Regions from separate parts of the Nocardiopsis gilva YIM 90087 genome, predicted to be linked through region 1. Evidence: predicted binding sites of a transcription regulator. Region 1 holds the regulator's gene; the other holds the start of a gene.
What was found. Region 1 encodes HspR, which represses chaperone genes until heat shock. Its sites were predicted from a motif close to ANTTGAGTCNNNNNGACTCAANT; they were not measured.

Region 1 (4,415 bases):
ACGAGGCGGGAGACCGAGTGCTTCTCGGCGTACTCGCTCATGTCGATGCGCACGATGGCGCGCTCGTCGTCGAACAGGAACTCCGCCAGCGCCTTGGCCAGCTCGGTCTTGCCCACACCCGTCGGGCCGAGGAAGAGGAACGAGCCGGTGGGGCGGTCCGGGTCGGAGATGCCGGTCCGGGCGCGGCGCACCGCGTCGGACACGGCGGCCACCGCCGTGGACTGGCCGACCAGCCGCGTGCCGAGTTCGTCCTCCATGCGCAGTAGCTTGCTGGTCTCGCCCTCCATCAGACGGCCGACCGGGATGCCGGTCCACGACGACACGACATCGGCGACGTCGTCGGCCCCGACCTCGTCCTTGACCATCGTCGGCGCCTCGGCGTCGGACTCCTGTTCGGCCTCTTCCGCCGAGGACGCCTCCTCCAGCTGCTTCTCCAGCTGCGGGATCTCCCCGTACATCAGCCGCGAGGCCTCGGTGAAGTCGCCGTCGCGCTGGGCGCGCTCGGCCTGGGTCCGCAGGTCGTCGAGGCGTTCCTTGAGCTCACCGACCCGGTTCAGCCCGGCCTTCTCCTGCTCCCACCGGGCGACCAGCCCGTTGAGCTCCTCCTGCCGGTCGGCGAGGTCGGCGCGCAGCCGCTCCAGCCGCTGGATCGAGGCGGCGTCGGACTCCTTCTCCAACGCCATCTCCTCCATCTTCAGCCGGTCGACGGTGCGCTGCAGCTCGTCGATCTCCACCGGCCGCGAGTCGATCTCCATGCGCAGCCGCGAGGCCGCCTCGTCGACCAGGTCGATGGCCTTGTCCGGCAGGAAGCGGGCGGTGATGTAGCGGTCCGACAGCGTCGCGGCCGCCACCAGCGCCTGGTCGGAGATCTGCACCTTGTGGTGTGCCTCGTAGCGCCCCTTGAGCCCGCGCAGGATGGCGATGGTGTCGGCGGCTGACGGCTCACCCACCTGCACCTGCTGGAAGCGGCGCTCCAGCGCCGGGTCCTTCTCAATGCGCTCGCGGTACTCGTCCAGGGTGGTCGCGCCGACCATGCGCAGCTCACCGCGCGCGAGCATCGGCTTGAGCATGTTGCCCGCGTCCATCGCGCCCTCGGCCGCGCCCGCACCCACCATGGTGTGCAGCTCGTCGATGAACGTGATGATCTGGCCGTCGCTCTCCTTGATCTCGTTCAGGACGGCCTTCAGCCGCTCCTCGAACTCGCCGCGGTACTTGGCCCCGGCCACCATCGCCGAGAGATCGAGCGCGATCAGCCGCTTGTCGCGCAGCGACTCGGGCACATCACCGGCGACGACGCGCTGCGCCAGGCCCTCCACGACCGCGGTCTTGCCGACACCCGGCTCACCGATCAGCACCGGGTTGTTCTTGGTGCGCCGGGACAGCACCTGAATGACCCGCCGGATCTCGGAGTCGCGGCCGATCACCGGGTCGAGCGCGCCCGCGCGCGCCCGCTCGGTCAGGTCGACGCCGTACTTCTGCAGCGCCTGGTAGGTCTCCTCGGGGTTCTCCGAGGTGACCCTGCCCGGTCCGCGCACCCGCTCGAACGCCTCCAGCAGCGCCTCGGGCGTCGCACCAGCGTCCTTGAGCAGGCGTCCGGCCTCGCCGCCGTCAGCGGCCAGCCCGACGAGCAGGTGCTCGGTGGAGACGTACTCGTCCTCCATCTGCTGGGCGCGCTGTGCGGCGGTGTTCAGCGAGACGATGAGCTGCCGGGAGCTGGCCGGGGCGCTGACCGTGCTGCCCGCGGCGCGCGGCAGTCCCGCGATGGCCTGCTCGACCTTGGTGTCGAACTGGCCGGGGTCGACCCCGACCTCCTTGAGCAGGGGGCGGATGACGCCCTCCCCCTGGTTGAGGAGGGCGGCGAGCAGGTGCAGCGGTTCGACCTGCGGGCTACCGTCCGTGGTCGCGCGCCGCATCGCCGCCGATAGCGCTTCTTGGCTCTTGGTGGTGAGTTTGTAGTTCATCGCTTCGCCGCCCCCTAACAGCAGAATCAGTCGTAATGGTGGTGCAATTCGGACATACGCCCCAGGCTCGCCCCTCGCCTCCGTTGATCTCGGGGATATCGACCTAATACCGGCGAGCATTAGGTCGATATCCCCGAGATCAATGGAGAAAGCGGGTTACTGCTCGTCTTCGGGGGGAGGCGCGGTGTTGAAGATCGTCAGCCGCGTGTGCCGGAGCGGCAGCAGCTCGTTGCCCTGATCCGGGGCGCTCTGGGCCAGCCGCCGTGCGACCGCGGTGCGCGCCGCGTCCAGCTCGTTGCGCATGTGGAAGAGGTGTTCGCGCAGCTCATCGACCTCACGCTGGAGCTCCAGGATGCGCTTGATCCCGGCGAGGTTGATGCCCTCCTCCTGCGACAGCCGCTGCACCTCGCGCAGCATCTGGACGTCGCGCATGGAGTAGCGCCGCCCCCGCCCCGCGGCGCGGCCCGGTGAGACCAGGCCGAGCCGGTCGTACTGGCGCAGCGTCTGCGGGTGGAGCCCGGACAGCTCGGCGGCGACGGAGATCACGTAGACCGGGATGTCCTCGCCGAACCCTCGGTGAGTCATGGCATTCACATTCCCTTCGCCCGCGTCTCCAAGTCACGGCGCGGGTCCTGGTCCGCCGTTGCCGCCCGGAACTTCTCCAGGGCCGCGCGGGCGTCCTCGCTCAGCGTCCTGGGCACCGACACCTCAAGGGTCACGAGCATGTCGCCCTTGGTTCCGTCGCGGCGGTCCGCGCCCTTGCCCCGGACCCGGAACGTGCGCCCGTTCGGCGTGCCCGGGGGGATCTTCACCGTCACCGGCATCCCGTTGAGGGTCGGCACGCGCACATCGGCGCCGAGCGTCGCCTCGGGGAAGGTCACCGGAACGGTGATCGTCAGGTTGTCGCCGGTCTTGCCGAACACTGGGTGCGGCTGCACATGAACCACCACGTAGAGGTCTCCGGCCGGTCCCCCGTGTTCCCCCGGCGCGCCCTTGCCCTTGATCCTGATCCGCTGGCCGTCGGAGACCCCCGCGGGGATCCTCGTCTGGACCGTGCGGGTGCTCTTCCCCCGACCGCTGCCGTTGCACACGGGGCAGGGATCGTCCACGACGAGCCCGCGCCCCTTGCACTGACTGCAGGGCTCTGAGAGGGAGAACCCTCCCAGGTTCGTGTTGTCGTGCCCGGTGCCGGAGCACTTGGGGCACATGCGGGGCGCGGACCCGGCCCGGGCCCCCGTCCCCTTGCAGGTGCCGCAGGCGGCGTCACTGGTCATCTTGAACGACCGGGTGACGCCGTGCGCCGCCTCGCTGAAGGTCAGCGTGGTCTCGGTCTCCACGTCGGAACCGCGCCGCGACCGCGTGCTGGTGCGCCCCCGGCCGCCGAACAGCCCGCCGAACAGGTCGCTCAGCCGCTCGCCGCCGACGCCGCCGCCGGCCTGGCCGTGCCCGAAGAGGTCGCCCAGGTCGAATCCGCCCGGCCCGGTTCCCCCGCCGGGCTGGTAGGAGCCGCCGAACAGCGACCGCGCCTCGTCGTACTCCTTGCGGCGCTCTTCATCCGACAGAACGCTGTAGGCCTCGGAGATCTCCTTGAAGCGCTCTTCGGCCTTGGGATCGGCGGTGTTGGCGTCGGGGTGGTTCTCCCGCGCGAGCTTGCGATAGGACTGCTTGATCTCGTCCTGCGTGGCCGTCTTTGAGACTCCGAGGACCTTGTAGTAGTCCTTCTCCAGGTAGTCCTTGGTGCTCATCGACGCTTGCCTTCTCCCGCTTCGCGCTCGTTACCGGTGGGGCGGTGCGGTCCGCTTCTAGGCGATCCTGCCCACTGCTCACCCTGGTTCACCGCCCCGGGTGCCACGCGGGCGCCCGGGGCGGTTCACTCACTACTTCTTTTCCTCGCCGTCGGGCCCGGACTCGGCGGCCGGTGTCTCGGCCGCGTCCTCCGGGGCGGAGGCCGCCTCCGCGCCCCCCTCCGGCTCGGTGCCCTCGTCCTCGGCGGGCCCCGCCACGACCACGCGGGCCGGGCGGATCACCCGTTCCCCGATGACGTACCCGGGCTGGAACACCTCGATCACTGTCGGGGTGGTGACACCGGGCATCGGCACCATGGTCAGGGCCTCGTGCACGGTGGGGTCGAACTCGTCGTCCTTCTCCCCGTACTTCTTCAGCCCCAGCTTGGTGACCGCGGACTCCAGCGCCTCGCCGACGGACTTGAACCCGCCGTTGAGCTCGTCGTGCTCCCGGGCCCGCCCGATGTCGTCCAGGATCGGCAGTAGCTCACCCAGAACCTGGGCGAGCCCCTGCTCCCGAACGGCGGCCCGGTCGCGCTCGACCCGCTTGCGGTAGTTGGCGTACTCCGCCTGCAACCGCTTGAGGTCGTTCAGCAGCTCGGCGGCCTGCTGCTTGGCCTCGGCGAGTTCCGCGCTGCTGGCTTCGGCAGCGGGGGCCTCCGCCGTGCCC
Region 2 (4,415 bases), 980 kb from region 1:
GAGATGGGACCCCACCGATGACCAGCAACGCGTCCGCGCCCACCGCCGCCCTGTCGGCCGTCCTCGCAGTGCTGCTCCTCGGGGCGGGTTGTTCAGCGGGCGACGGCGGCGCCAACGACGTCGGTGACGTGGTGCTCAGGGTGGGCGATCAGATCGACGGAGCCCAGACGCTGCTCGACGCGGCCGGGGAACTCGACGATGTCCCGTACACGATCGAATGGTCCACCTTCACCTCCGGCCCGCCGCTGTTGGAGGCCGTGCACGCCGGCGCGGTCGACATCGGCCAGGTCGGTAACACGCCTCCGGTCTTCGCCGCGGCCGCGGGCTCTGACATGCGGATCGTCGCCGCCTTCGCGTCGTCGCCGGACGGTACCTCGATCGTCGTGCCGACCGACTCCGACATCGACAGCCCCGAGGATCTGGCGGGACGCTCCATCGCCGTAACCAAGGGCAGTTCCGCCCACGGTCAGCTGCTGGGGGTCCTGGAGGCCGAAGGACTCGGCTTCGACGACGTCGACGTCAACTACGTGCAGCCCGCCGACGCGCTGGCGGCCTTCTCCGAGCGGCAGGCCGACGCCTGGGCGGCATGGGACCCCTACATCGCCCAAGCCGAGGACCGTGCGGACGCGAAGATCCTGGTCAACGCCGAGGGGTACAGCAACACCTTCACCTTCCAGGTCGCCGCGGTCGACGCGGTGGAGGATCCGACGAGAGAGGCGGCGCTGGAGGACTACCTGGGACGGATCCACCGCGCGGTGCTGTGGAGCGCGGCCCACCCTGACGCCTACGCGAAGGCGTGGTCCAAACACACCGGCTTGCCCGAAGAGGTCACCCGCATCGCCGCCGAGCGGCGTTCCCCCACACCGAGGGCCATCGACAAGGAGTTGATCGCTTCCGAACAGGACCTGGCCGACGCGTTCGCCGACGCCGGGGAGATTCCCGACGCGCCGGTGATGGCGGACTACGTCGATGACCGGTTCAACGATCTCGTTCCTGACGCCGCCGGGTGAGAGGGGCACGGCAGGACACGTCTCCGCGGCGAGGCCGTGCGGCGGTCGGGGCCGTTGGGCGGGTCGCACAGGCGCTCGTCCTGGCCAACGGCGTACCGCGGTGACGCGGCCGCCGATGGCCAGGAGTGTGCTACGGGCGTGGGTTGTGCCGTAGTGGCTAGTGGTCGGCGCCAGCGCGCTCGACGATGTCGGCGAAGCGGTTCAGGGTCTCGCGGAGGCCGGATTCCATACCGGAGGCGACCATGGCGTCGCGGTCTTCGACGGATTGGAAGACGGAGACGCTGGTGTACTTGGTCCTCTTGCCGCCGTCGATCTCCTCGAAGGTGGCGGTGTCGAGTTCCACGTGGCCTGGCACGCCTTCGAATTCGAAGGTGGAGACGATGCTTTCCGGGGCGACGAGGTCGTGGTAGACGCCCTTGAAGGCGTATTCGGTGCCGTTCTCGTCGCGGCTGATATAGCGCCACACCCCGCCCGGCCGGACCTCGGCACGGTCGACGGTCGTTTCGTACTGCGCGGGTCCCCACCACTTGGGGATCAGGTCCGGGTCGGTGAATGCCTGGTAGACCACGTCGCGCGGAGAGTCGAAGACGCGGGTGACGACGATGTCGTGGTGCCCCGGTTCGACGATGAGTTCGGTCTTGTCGGTCGTGTTGGTCTTATCGGCCATCGTTCTCATCCCCTTGGCCCTGGTGATCCTGTCGTTGGTTCTCGCGGTTGGCCTCCATGCGGTGCTGGAGGTTCTCGATCTCCTGGTCGAGGCGGTCGAACCGCTCTTCCCAACCGGCCCGATAGCTCTCGATCCAGTCGGAGGCCGACTGCAACGGCGCCGCCTCCAGGCGGCACGGCCGCCACTGGGCGTTGCGGCCCCGGCTGATGAGGCCCGCGCGTTCGAGCACCTTCAGGTGTTTGGAGATCGCTTGGAGGCTGACGGAGAAGGGCTCGGCCAGTTCGTTGACCGTCGCCTCGCCCTCAGCCAGGTGGGCCAGGATCTCCCGCCGGGTGGGGTCGGCCAGTGCGGCGAACGTCAGGCTGAGCTGATCTTCTGCCATGTCCTATTCAACCTCTCGGTTGTTCAACTTATAGGTTGATTATGTGCCTCAGGGGAGGGGGCGTCAAGGGGGTGGGGCGCCTTCGATCGCGATCGCTCACGGCGAACGCGGCGAGGGGAACAAACCCCGACTCTTTTTTATTGAGTGTTAGTGACTCAACAAGGAGGGTCCGATGAGTGAAGCCCAGTCCAGCGTGACGTTGCCCGTGCTCCCCCTCGACGGCGACGTGGTCCTGCCTGGCATGGTCGTGCCAGTGGACATTTCCGAGTCCGACGTCCGTGCCGCCATCGAGGCCGCCGAGGCCGGAGACGACCAGGGGGCGAAGGTTCCCGGCGTGACGTCGCAGGGGAGCAAGGGAAACAACAAGCCGCGGGTGCTGATCGTGCCGCGCATCGACGGCTCCTACGCCGGTGTCGGCACCGTCGCCGTCATCGAACAGGTCGGCCGCACCCCCGAAGGCGAACCCGCGGCCGTGCTGCGCGGAATCGCGCGCGCCCGTGTCGGTAGCGGGACCACCGGTCCCGGCGCCGCCCTGTGGGTGTCGGTCGACACCCACCACGAGGAGGTGCCCGAGGGCGGCTACCCCGGCAAGATCACCGAGGCGGCCCGCGAGTACAAGGCGCTTCTCACCACCTACCTGCAGAAGCGCGGCGCCTGGCAGATCCTCGACGGCATCCAGCAGCTGGACGACCCGGGCAAGCTGGCCGACCGCGGCGGCTACTCCCCGTTCCTGAAGACCGAGCAGAAGCTGGAACTGCTGCAGACCTACGACGTCGCCGAGCGGCTGCGCCTGCTCAGCGAGTGGACCCGCGAGTACCTCGCCGAACTCGACGTCGCCGAGACCATCGACGCCGACGTCCAGGAGGGCGTGGAGAAGCAGCAGCGCGAGTTCCTGCTGCGCCGCCAGATGGAGGCGATCCGCAAGGAGCTCAACGAGCTGTCCGGCAAGCCGGGCAGCGAGGAAGAGGACTACCGCGAGCGCGTCGAGGCCGCCGACCTGCCCGAGCACGTGCGCAAGGCCGCGCTCGACGAGGTCGACAAGCTGGAGCGGGCCGGCGACTCCTCGCCGGAGTCCGGCTGGATCCGCACCTGGCTCGACACGATCCTCGACATGCCGTGGAACGAGCGCACCGACGACGCCTACGACATCGCCGGAGCACGCGACGTCCTTGACGCCGACCACGCCGGCCTCGACGACGTCAAGGAGCGCATCGTCGAGTACCTGGCGGTGCGCAAGCGCCGCGAGGACAAGGGCCTCGGCGTGATCGGCGGGCGGCGCAGCGGCGCCGTGCTCGCCCTCGTCGGCCCGCCCGGCGTCGGTAAGACGTCGCTGGGAGAGTCTGTCGCGCGCTCCATGGGGCGGAAGTTCACCCGTGTCGCGCTGGGCGGCGTCCGCGACGAGGCCGAGATCCGCGGCCACCGCCGCACCTACGTCGGCGCCCTGCCGGGCCGCATCGTCCGGGCCATCAAGGAGTCCGGCTCGATGAACCCGGTCGTGCTGCTCGACGAGGTCGACAAGGTCGGCAGCGACTTCCGCGGCGACCCCACGGCCGCTCTGCTGGAGGTGCTGGACCCGGCGCAGAACCACACCTTCCGCGACCACTACCTGGAAGTCGACCTGGACCTGTCCGACGTCGTCTTCCTGGCCACCGCCAACGCGCTGGAGACCATCCCCGGCCCGCTGCTGGACCGGATGGAACTGGTCGAGCTCGACGGCTACACCGAGGACGAGAAGGTCACCATCGCCCGGGACCACCTGCTCCCGCGCCAGCTGGAGCGGGCGGGCATGGACGCCTCCGACGTCGACTTCGGCGAGGACGCGCTGCGTAGCATCGCCGCCGAGTACACGCGGGAGGCGGGCGTCCGCGGGCTGGAGCGCACCATCGCCCGGGTGCTGCGCAAGGTCGCAGCGGGAGTGGCGCTGGGCGAGCGGGAGCTCCCGGTGGCGGTGCGTGCCGAGGACCTGGCCGGGTACATCGGCCGTCCGAAGCACACACCGGAGTCGGCGGACCGGACCACCGTCCCGGGCGTGGCCACCGGCCTCGCGGTGACGGGGGTCGGCGGCGACGTGCTCTTCGTCGAGGCCTCGCTGGCCGACGCCGAGGCCGGGGGCAGCGGGCTGACCCTGACCGGCCAGCTCGGCGAGGTGATGCAGGAGTCCGCCCAGATCGCCCTCTCCTACCTGCGCTCGCGCGGCGCGGAGCTGGAGCTGCCGGTGGGCGACCTGAAGGAGCGCGGCGTCCACATCCACGTCCCGGCGGGCGCGATCCCGAAGGACGGCCCGAGCGCGGGTGTCACCATGACGACCGCGCTGGCGTCGCTGCTGTCGGGCCGCCCCGCGCGCTCGGACGTGGGG

Region 2: a site for HspR is predicted at 2,198-2,220, ahead of lon (endopeptidase La). Genes of this name have one in related genera too.

What each region holds. Positions count from the first base shown of each region.
Region 1 covers NZ_CP022753.1:836,985-841,399, forward strand. The annotation lists gene clpB (ATP-dependent chaperone ClpB) at 1-1,961, opposite strand, end outside; gene CDO52_RS04095 (heat shock protein transcriptional repressor HspR) at 2,118-2,546, opposite strand; gene dnaJ (molecular chaperone DnaJ) at 2,552-3,706, opposite strand; gene grpE (nucleotide exchange factor GrpE) at 3,839-4,415, opposite strand, start outside.
Region 2 covers NZ_CP022753.1:1,814,372-1,818,786, forward strand. The annotation lists gene CDO52_RS08550 (ABC transporter substrate-binding protein) at 18-1,010, shown strand; gene CDO52_RS08555 (SRPBCC family protein) at 1,168-1,677, opposite strand; gene CDO52_RS08560 (ArsR/SmtB family transcription factor) at 1,667-2,059, opposite strand; gene lon (endopeptidase La) at 2,232-4,415, shown strand, end outside.